Regions from separate parts of the Pseudomonas sp. CFBP 8772 genome, predicted to be linked through region 1. Evidence: riboswitches for the same ligand, from Rfam matches in the RefSeq annotation. Region 1 holds a riboswitch; the other holds the start of a gene.

Region 1 (5,040 bases):
TGACGGGCAGCGCTTTGAACTGGCGTTCGAAGGCAACCTGACAGGGCAATTGAACAGCACCAATCTGGTGTTCACCGCCCCCACCGTCGAAGGAACGGCTGGAAGGGACGTGATCACGGGGAGCGCCATGTCGGAGGTCATCTACGGCCTGGCCGGTAACGACCGCATCGATGGTGGCAGAGGCTCGGATGTGATTATCGGCGGCGCGGGTGCCGACCTGTTGAGCGGCGGCGACGACCCGAACCTTTCGGTCTACGGCCGCAACGGCATCAATGACGCTGACGTGTTCCGTTACACGGCAGCCACTGACAGCTACCGCACCGACACCCAGAGCTTCGTGGACCTGATTGACCGGTTCGCCAACAACAACGACAAAATCGACGTGTCGGCATTGGGCTACACGGGTTTCGGAGACGGCACCGGGACGACGCTGAAGATGGTCTATAACCACGATCTGGACCGCACCTACCTGAAGGATGTGGAAGCGGACGCTCAGGGCCATCGGTTCGAAATCGCCCTCACCGGCGACTGGACCCAGGACCTGGGCAATACTGAAATGATCTTTGCGCAGGCCGAGGAAGTGACCCTGGTGGGCATGACCAGCGAGGTTGCCCTCGGCTGACAGGCTGGGTGCATCGAGGGGAACGGCTGATGCGCGTTCCCCTCTTTCAACGCTTAGAGCCGGTGACCTGCATCGACCAACTCGTTATAGGACCTCAAGATCCGCATCGGTGCCGCCTTGGCTGACTCGTCCAACAGCGCGCCGTAGGCGTCGATCGCTTTCGAGGCCTCGACGAGTTGCACAGCAGACAGCGCGTCGTTTTCTTTCCCCAGTTCGGCATCAACAGGCCTCCGCCCTTGCGGTAGCACGGGGCACAGCGCATGATGCCGGACTACATTTTCCAGCACCGGTTTATCGATGGCCCACCATCCCGCCCCCTTTCCTTTCAACGAGGAAGAGCGTGTCCTCTCGCTCGAACACCTGGACGTGCTGGACAGTGCCAACGAGAAGGCATTCGACGACATCGTTCTATTGGCGACCACTTTGTGCGAGGCGCCCATTGCGCTGGTGTCGCTGGTCGATCGGGATCGTCAGTGGTTCAAAGCCTGCATCGGCCTTGAGGTGCAGGAAACCCACCGGGATCTGGCGTTCTGCGGCCACGCGATCCTGGACCCCGCGCAGGTGCTGGTCGTCGAAGATGCGGCCGTTGACCCTCGCTTCGCTTCCAGCCCGCTGGTGCTCGGTCCTCCCTATATTCGTTTCTACGCCGGTGCGCCCATTGTCACGGACAGCGGCGCGGCGCTGGGCACTGTCTGCGTGATCGACACACAACCCCGGCAACTGAGCGAACGCCATTCCCTTGCCTTGCAGGCACTGGCCCGGCAGGCCGCTGCCTTGCTCGAGGCCCGCTGGCTGGGCACGCAACGGGCGAAGCAACTGACGCAACTTCAGGACCAATTCAAACACGCCGAGCAGAACCAGAACGAAGTCACCCCGCTGCTGGATAACGCGAGGGGCATTTCATCTCTGGGAATGCTGACGGCGAGCATCGCCCATGACTTCAATAATTTGCTGCAGAGCGTGAGCGCTGCGTTTCAATTGATCCGCCTGCGCTCCCGACGGCCAGTGGACGTGGAGCGCTTCGCCGAAACCGGACTGCAAGCCGTTGAGCAAGGTCGGCAGTTGATCGGCTATTTGATGACCAGCGTGCGCGGTGACGGGCCTGAACTGATCTGCATCGATGTGACCGCTCGCCTTCACGGTGCGCAGTCGCTGATGCGTCATTCGATGAGCGAAACCATCGACCTCACGTTCGATCTCGCCGAATGGGGCTGGGGCGTTCTCTGTCTGGAAGCTCAACTCCATGCGGTCGTCATGAACCTGCTGGCCAATGCACGTGATGCCCTGAAGGGTAGCGGTCAGGTGCATCTGTCCACGCGCTGGGTGCATGTGGAGGATGATTTATCGCTGCAACAGGGCGACTACCTGGTCGTGAGCGTACGGGACAACGGTCCCGGCATGGCCCCTGAAATAGCAGGCCGCGTGTTCGAGCCTCTTTTCACGACCAAGGCGACCGGCCAGGGCACGGGGCTGGGGTTGGCGCAGGCAAAGGATTTTGCGATCAAGTCGGGCGGTGACGCGCGCATCGAAACGGCTCCCGGAGCGGGTACGACGGTGAGTCTGTATCTGAGAATCCTGGGCTGTATTGCGACGTCGGAAGCGGTTCAAGCCGTCTGATGATTCGCTGAACTGAACGTCACGCGTCGACATTTCTTTCACATTCACGCGGTATAGTGGCGGCCCTTGTTGGGGAGTAGCCTGCTCTGGACTCATTGTCACAGAGCGTTCGTGTCAACATTCTCGGCGGCCTGCCGTGGCACGAACACCTTCGGGTTGGCGAGACCAACGATGCATCCATGCCTAAAGTCGGGCGTGTGGTTGCGTCGTTGACTCACAGCCCGACTGGAACATAACCGTGAACCCGATTTCCCTCATCCTTCTTGCTTTGGCCATGTCCACGGACGCTTTCGCAGCGGCCATCGGTAAAGGCGCGAGCCTGCACAAGCCTCGTTTGATAGAAGCGCTGCGCACCGGCATTATCTTCGGTGTGATTGAAGGCATTACGCCCTTGATCGGCTGGCTGATCGGCCAGGCGGCCACGTCCTATGTCGAGAACTGGGATCACTGGATTGCCTTCACGCTCCTCTTGGTGCTCGGCGTGCACATGATCTACAACGGCCTCAAGCACGAAGAAGCCGAAGAAGAAAAGCCCAACCAGCACTCCTTCCTGATATTGGCCGTGACGGCCTTCGCCACCAGCATCGATGCGCTGGCCGTGGGCGTTGGCCTGGCGTTCGTCAACGTGAATATCCTGGTGGCCGCCGCCGCCATCGGTGTCGCGACAACGGTCATGGTCACCCTCGGCGTGATGCTGGGCCGCGTGCTGGGCACGGTGGTGGGCAAACGCGCTGAAATCATCGGCGGCATTGTGCTGATGCTGGTCGGCGCGACGATTCTTTACGAGCATTTGTCGGCGGCGTAAACGACGATATGAGCGCACATGAACCGTGCGCTTCAGCCGTCAAGCCAATGGTTCAATATCCCACGCCGCGCACCCCGCCGGATGCCCTGATGGATTCGCCGGTGACCCAATGGGAATCGCCGGAAGCCAGAAACACGGCCAGAGGGGCAATGTCCTCTGGCTCTCCAAAACGCCCCAGAGGTGTGCCCGCCAGTATTTTCTCTCCCAGCTCGCCCGCAAAGTGGCCGGCCGTTGCGGGTGTGTTGGTGTGGCCCGGCAGGATCGAATTGACCCGGATGCCCCGCGGCCCCAGTTCCCTGGCCAGCGCAAAGCTCAAGGTGTCGACCGCGCCCTTGGTGGCCGAGTAGACACTGGAGGCCAGGTAGGGGTCGGTGCTCAGGATCGAGCTGATGTTGATAATGCTTGCCCCAGGCGCCATCAGCTTGACTGCTTCTCGCACCGCAAGCAGGTAGCCGAGGACGTTCAGGTTGAATTGTGTGTGGAAGGCTTCTTCGGTGAGGTCGTCAATCATCTGAAACACTGCCACCCCTGCGTTATTGACCAGCACATCCAGCGTCCCGTACTGCTCGCGAACCGTGTCGAACAGGCGCGTGACCTCAGCCCCCTGACTCATGTCCGCTTGCACGGCGACGGCGGAGCCGCCCTGGGCGGTGATGTGAGTGACCACCGCCTCGGCGTCGGCCCTGCTGGAGGCATAGTTGATAATGACCGTTGCGCCCTGGGCGGCCAGCGCCTTGGCGATTCCGGCGCCGATACCTTTCGAGGCACCCGTGACTACCGCGATTTTTCCGTTGAGTTTCATACCGTGACCTTTTGAAATGAGGTGTTGTTGAGCGTCGTTACTGTCCGTGGTGAGCATCGGTCGTGAGCACCGGTCGTGAGCTCCGGACCTGGAACGAGCCGCGTGCCCCCAGTGTTCGGCCAACCACCGGGCTAGCGTTTGCCGGTTGTTCGCACATCCTTGCCTGATCTTCTCAAATGGCTTGCCAGGCACCGCGGTGTAGCCCACGGTGGGGTATGGAAAATCCAATCGCAGAACTGCGCCGCATCGTGATGAGCGCCCAAAACACCTGGACGGACACCGGTCTGCCCCGCGTTGCAATGGTCTGCGCCGAGGCCTGCGCAGATCAGGTCTACCAGCCGATGCTGCACCTGGTACTCCAGGGCACAAAAAGCCTGTCGATAGGCGATGAGGTTTTTCGCTACACCGCAGGCCATTATTTTCTGGTGCCGGTCGACGTGCCCGCCACGGGCCAGATTCACGCCGCAGCGGCCGATCAACCCTATCTGGCGGTCAGCCTGACCCTTGATCTGGATGTGATTGCGACGCTGCTGATGGAGGTGAACACGGCACCAGGGGCAGCACAAAGCGCGTGCTTTCAGGCCGTGTGCACGTCGGATGAGATGCTGGACGCTTGGGTGCGGATGATGCGGCTGGTCGATCGTCCCCATGACGCTGGAGTCCTCGCCCCGATGATCGAACGCGAGATTTTGTATCGTGCCTTGCAGGGGCCACTGGGCGGCATCCTTCGTGACATGGCGCGCCCGGATGGCCGGATGACACAGATCCGCCGTGTGACGCAGTGGATTCGCGAGCATTACACCGAGCCTTTCCGCGTCGAGCCCCTCGCACTGATGTCCGAGATGAGCGTTGCTGCCTTTTATCGGCATTTCAAGTCGGTCACAGCCATGACACCCATTCAGTATCAAAAACGCCTGCGCCTGTTACGCGCCCGGTGGTTGCTGCTGTTCGATTCGCTGGACGCCACGTCCATCGCTTACAAGGTCGGCTACGAAAGCGCTTCGCAATTCAATCGCGAATACGCCCGGCTGTTCGGCCTGCCTCCCCTGCGGGACGCCGCGCGGTTCAAGTCGCCCCTCGCCCCAAGCGGCGAGACCACCGCCCCACCGGCAGCCCCCTGACCGGAACTACCTGGCTGGCAGGTCGGTGATGACCGTGCCCGCGATGCTCAGCGCAAACCCGCCGCCGAACAAC
Region 2 (5,040 bases), on a different contig from region 1:
GGGCGGCGGCCGCTCGATAAAGCGGCTTCGCTGAAGATGTCGACTCAGGCTGATGCCCGGATGCTGAGGAATAAAGCTCGACCGGCAAACAAGTCGGCGATTATACGCAAAACTGGGCCCGGAGACTGCGATGCAGGAAATACAGGATTACGACTGCCCTTATTGCGGCGAACCGGTGGAAGCGGTGCTGGATCTGTCCGGCGGCGATCAGACCTACATTGAAGATTGTTCCGTCTGCTGCCGGCCGATCATCTTCAGCCTGCAGACCGATGGAGAAGAATGGACGCTGGACGTCCGCAGCGAGAACGAGTGATGCGCAAGATTTATGAGCCCGAACACCTGATGGAAGGTGAGCTGCTGCAGGCCATGCTCGCCAGCGAAGGCATCGAGTCCCACATCACCGGGCGTCATTTACTGGGCGCCGTTGGGGATTTGCCGGCGTTCGGGTTGTTGGGCCTGACGGTCGAGGATGATCAGGCCGAGCGGGCGCGTCTGTTGATCACCGAGTACAATGCCGCCTTCCCGCTGCCCGGTGACGAGCCGGACAGCTACCCCGATGTGTTGCTGTGCTGAATCCGGTTCGCGCGCGCCTCATTCGCTTTCAAAAAGAGTTGTGCTGAACCCATGTGTGGACGTTATGCGCTGTTTCGTTGGTCGCCTGCCTTTGCGGCTTTGCCCGGATTTCCAAGCGACCAGCAAGCGCAGTGGAATATTTCTCCTGCCGCTTCTGTCTTGATGGTCCGGGCGGCTACGGGCGAGGTCGAGGAGGGCGCGGAACGCGGGCGCGAAGTGGCGCGGGCACGTTGGGGGCTGACGCCGCCCTGGCTGACCGACATGTCGCGCACGCCGGCCCATGCTCGCGCTGAAACCGTAGCGGAGCAACCGATGTTCAAGCAGGCCTTTCGTGAACGACGCTGCCTGCTGCCGGCCAACGGCTTTTATGAGTGGCGTGGCAGCGTGCGCAAGCGGCCGTTCTGGCTGACGCCGGCGGAAGGATCGACGCTGTATTTCGCGGCGATCTGGGAAGCCTATCCCGTCGAAGGCCACACCTACCTGAGCGTTGCCGTGGTCACGCAGTCGGCCATGAACCAGCGTCGACCGTTGATTCTCGACGAAGAAGGGCAGCGCGCCTGGCTTGCTCCGGACTGCCCGCTGATCACCTTGCAGGCCTTGCTCGCCGCCCCGCAAACGCAACTGCGCGAACGGCCGCTGGCCAACTTGGTGAACGACCCGAAGCTCAACGCACCGGAATGCCTGACGCCGTTGTAATCCGCTCTGGCTCGGTTCAAATCGCTATTCCGTTATTTCGCTGCTGTTACACAGGCGCAATTTCCTTGCGGCTTTTAACATGGCAGACGGCTGGCATCTGGTGCTCAGCCTGCGTATTGCCTAGGATGGCGCGATTGTTTCAATGGAGATACGAGATGCGCAGGATTTTTGCTCTTTGTGGCGTGACGGCAGCGTTGCTGGTTGCCGGGTGTCAGGCGGTCAATACCACCACCGGCGATTCGGTGGGTGTCGAGCGCAAGCAATACATGTTCAGCATGCTGTCGACTGACGAAGTCAACCAGATGTACGCCCAGTCTTATCAACAGACGGTCAGTGAAGCGTCATCCAAAGGCGTGCTCGACAACAGCAGCGCCGAGGGCAAGCGCGTTCAGGCCATCGCCAAGCGACTGATCGCCCAGGCGCCGAAATTACGGCCCGACGCGGCGCAGTGGCAGTGGGACGTCAACCTGATCAAGAGCGACGAGCTGAACGCCAACTGCGGTCCTGGCGGCAAGATCATCGTGTACAGCGGCCTGATCAATACCCTGAAGCTCAGCGATGATGAACTGGCAGCGGTCATGGGCCACGAAATCGCTCACGCGCTGCGCGAACACGGTCGTGAAGCGATGTCCAAGGCCTACGGTGTGCAGATGGCCAAGCAGGGTGCCGGTGCCTTGTTGGGATTGGGGCAGGACAGTCTGGCGTTGGCCGACACCGTGGTCGATTACAGCCTGACGCTGCCGAACAGCCGCGCCAATGAAAACGAAGCGGATTTGCTGGGCCTCGAACTGGCGGCTCGCGCGGGTTACAACCCGAATGCCGCAATCACGCTGTGGCAGAAGATGGAAGCCCAAGGCGGCGCGTCGCAGCCGGAGTTCATGAGCACCCACCCGGCTTCGTCCAACCGGATCGCCTCGCTGCAGGCGGCGATTCCGAAAGTGATGCCGTTGTATCAGCAGGCGCCGAAGGGTTGATCAGCGCCTGACGCCGATAGGTGAGCTGGCGCGGCGTTTTTCGGAGCGGGTGCGTGCATGAAACGCTGTAGGAGTGAGCTTGCTCGCGATCCTCGAACGGTCGCCGCGTATCTGCGGAGCGATTGAAAAGCATCGCGAGCCAGCTCACTCCTGCAAGGGCATGGGGTCTGTGACTACACCCAGCCGCTGATCTGCATCGCCTTGTACACCGCAACGATCGCCAGAATGAAGAACGCCCCTGCTGCCAGACGACGGATCAGCGTCAGTGGCAGTTTCTCCGCAGCGAAATTCCCCGCCAGCACCACCGGCACATTGGCCAGCAACATGCCCAGCGTCGTGCCGAGGATCACCAGCCACAAGCTTGGGTATTGCGCCGCCAGCATGACGGTCGCGATCTGCGTCTTGTCGCCGATTTCTGCGATGAAGAACGCGATCAGCGTGGTCAGGAAGGGGCCGAACTTGCGACTGGTACTGGCTTCATCATCGTCCAGCTTGTCCGGAACCAGCGTCCACAGCGCCGTGGCGGTAAAGCTGGCGGCCAGGATCCAGTGCAGGACGGCGTCGGAGAGATAGCTGCTGAACCATGCGCCAACGGCACCGGCCGCAGCATGGTTGGCCAGCGTGGCTGCGACAATCCCTGCGATGATGGGCCAGGGTTTGCGGAAGCGAGCGGCAAGAACGAGCGCGAGGAGTTGGGTCTTGTCACCGATTTCAGCCAGTGCGACGACAGCGGTGGGGACCAACAGGGATTCCAGCATCAGGGTTTTCCTAAGGGGCGGGTCAACACGGCTATGACACGTACAACCTCCCCGCCCCGGGTCAGGATGTTCGTGTCATAGGTCTTGTCAAACCACCGATCCGTCTGAGCGGATCTGGGGTCGCACGCACCATGGTCTGAGGACCAAGTATGTTGATGCGTGCCGGACGAGCATGGCGCTCGTGGGAGACTACTCCCCTAGGACGGTGCGGATTCTGCCTAGCCGTTTGCCGTTCGGCAAGCGCTAATTATCACGCACGTTTCGCACGGTAAATCCGGAAACCCTGGCCCTCGGCCATGATCGCGCAAGGCCCCAGATGCGACTCGATGATCGGCTGATAGCGCAGGAAGCTATTGGCAACCAAGCGCAGTTCACCACCTTTTCTCAGATGTTCCCGCGCTTTTTTCAGCAGGTTCTCTGTCGCGGCGTAGTCGGTATGCACGCCGGTATGAAACGGCGGATTGGTCAGAATCGCGTCCAGGTCGTGCGGCGCGGCGTCGATTCCGTTGCCCGTCAGCACGTCGGCTTCGAGGCCATTGGCAGCCAGGGTCATGCGGCTGCTGGCAGTGGCGAACGCGTCGACATCCAGCATCGTCACTGTCGTTTCGGGGTAACGGCGTTTCACCGCCGCACCGAGAACGCCCGCGCCACAGCCGAAGTCCAGCAGATGGCCGGCGGGAAGCCGATCAATGTTCTCTAGCAGCAGAGCCGAACCCCGGTCCAGACGGCCGTGGCTGAACACGCCCGGCAGACTCACCACCTTCAACGCGCCGCCTTCGATTTCAATGTCGAAACGTTTGGCCAGGCTGTCGAGTTCAACGGCTGGCGGAGGCGTTTCGACGGTGACTTGCCAGAGCTGGCAATGACGCGCGCTGTCGAGCTTGCGCGTGCGTCCGAACGGGCTCAGCTGGCGGGCCGCGGCTTCGATGCCGCCGCGTTTTTCACCGACCAGAAACAGCTCACGTCCGGCCAGACGCGAAGCGAGCGCGTTGATGAGGTAATCGGCGAGGTCGCGGGCCTTGGGCAAAAACAGCACCGCCGCTTCAAAGGGTTCGGCCGGTGCTTCGGTGCCGAAGTGCACGCGCTCGGGAAACCGCGTACCGAGGGTGTCGAAGTCGCCAGCGTGCCAGCTCCAGCCACGTGCATTGGGCAGCGTGCTTAGCAGATCGTCGGCGGGGAGGCCGGTCAGCAACAAGGAGCCCTGAAACAAACCGGCCTGCCGGAGTAACACTTCACTGCGCGGGTCCATCGTCGGCTCCTTGAAAAAAAGGGCGAAGTTTAACAGGCCTGCCGCGCCGCGCACGTGCCCTGTGCGACGGAGTGGCGGGCCTGCAAAGCGCTGCGTGTCAGCTCACGACCCTGACCGGCTTGCCTTCATAGAACGCCAGAGCGTTTTCGTTGATCTGGCCGACGATGCGCTGCCGCGCTTCCTGGCTGCCCCATGCGCTGTGGGGCGTGATGATCAAGCGCGGAATATCGCCCGACAGCAGCGGATTGCCATTAACCGGGGGCTCGACCGTCAGCACGTCGGTGGCCGCGCCGCCGAGATGGCCGTTGCGCAGGGCATCGGCCAGTGCCTGCTCGTTGATCAAGCCGCCGCGCGCGGTGTTGACGATGAAGGCTTTGGGTTTCAGCAGGCTCAACTCGTGGGCGCCAATCATGTCCCGAGTGTGCTCGTTGAGCGGGCAGTGCAGGGTGAGGGCATCGACCTGGGGCAGCAGCTCATTCAGTGGCACGCGATCAGGGCGGGCAGGACGACCGGGAATCTGACCCGACAGCACGCGCATGCCGAAGGCTTCCGCCAGCTTCGCGACCGCACCGCCCAGTTCGCCATGGCCCAGTAGCCCCAGTGTCTTGCCTTCCAGCTCGACAATGGGAAAGTCCAGCAAGCAGAACTGCTTCGATTTTTGCCACTGGCCCTGTTGAATCGCTTTTTGATAGTCAGGCAAGCGGGTGGCCATCGCCAGCAGCAACATCATTGCGTGTTGAGCCACGGAAGGCGTGCCATAGCCCTGACAATTGCTCACCACCACACCGTG

The links. A riboswitch is a leader RNA that binds a small molecule or an ion and turns the genes downstream of it on or off. The one in region 1 is predicted to bind manganese.
Region 2: another riboswitch for manganese. It lies ahead of IFT99_RS12245 (TMEM165/GDT1 family protein); the one in region 1 lies ahead of mntP (manganese efflux pump MntP).

What each region holds. Positions count from the first base shown of each region.
Region 1 covers NZ_JACYUI010000001.1:657,840-662,879, reverse strand. The annotation lists gene IFT99_RS02870 (calcium-binding protein) at 1-622, shown strand, start outside; gene IFT99_RS02865 (hypothetical protein) at 676-909, opposite strand; gene IFT99_RS02860 (ATP-binding protein) at 920-2,239, shown strand; yybP-ykoY riboswitch at 2,304-2,465, shown strand; gene mntP (manganese efflux pump MntP) at 2,478-3,044, shown strand; gene IFT99_RS02850 (glucose 1-dehydrogenase) at 3,097-3,846, opposite strand; gene IFT99_RS02845 (AraC family transcriptional regulator) at 4,062-4,967, shown strand; gene IFT99_RS02840 (saccharopine dehydrogenase family protein) at 4,974-5,040, opposite strand, start outside.
Region 2 covers NZ_JACYUI010000005.1:55,467-60,506, forward strand. The annotation lists gene IFT99_RS12225 (CPXCG motif-containing cysteine-rich protein) at 131-313, shown strand; gene IFT99_RS12230 (putative signal transducing protein) at 313-573, shown strand; gene IFT99_RS12235 (SOS response-associated peptidase) at 625-1,269, shown strand; gene IFT99_RS12240 (M48 family metallopeptidase) at 1,425-2,243, shown strand; gene IFT99_RS12245 (TMEM165/GDT1 family protein) at 2,417-3,001, opposite strand; yybP-ykoY riboswitch at 3,091-3,211, opposite strand; gene IFT99_RS12250 (class I SAM-dependent methyltransferase) at 3,252-4,250, opposite strand; gene IFT99_RS12255 (2-hydroxyacid dehydrogenase) at 4,348-5,040, opposite strand, start outside.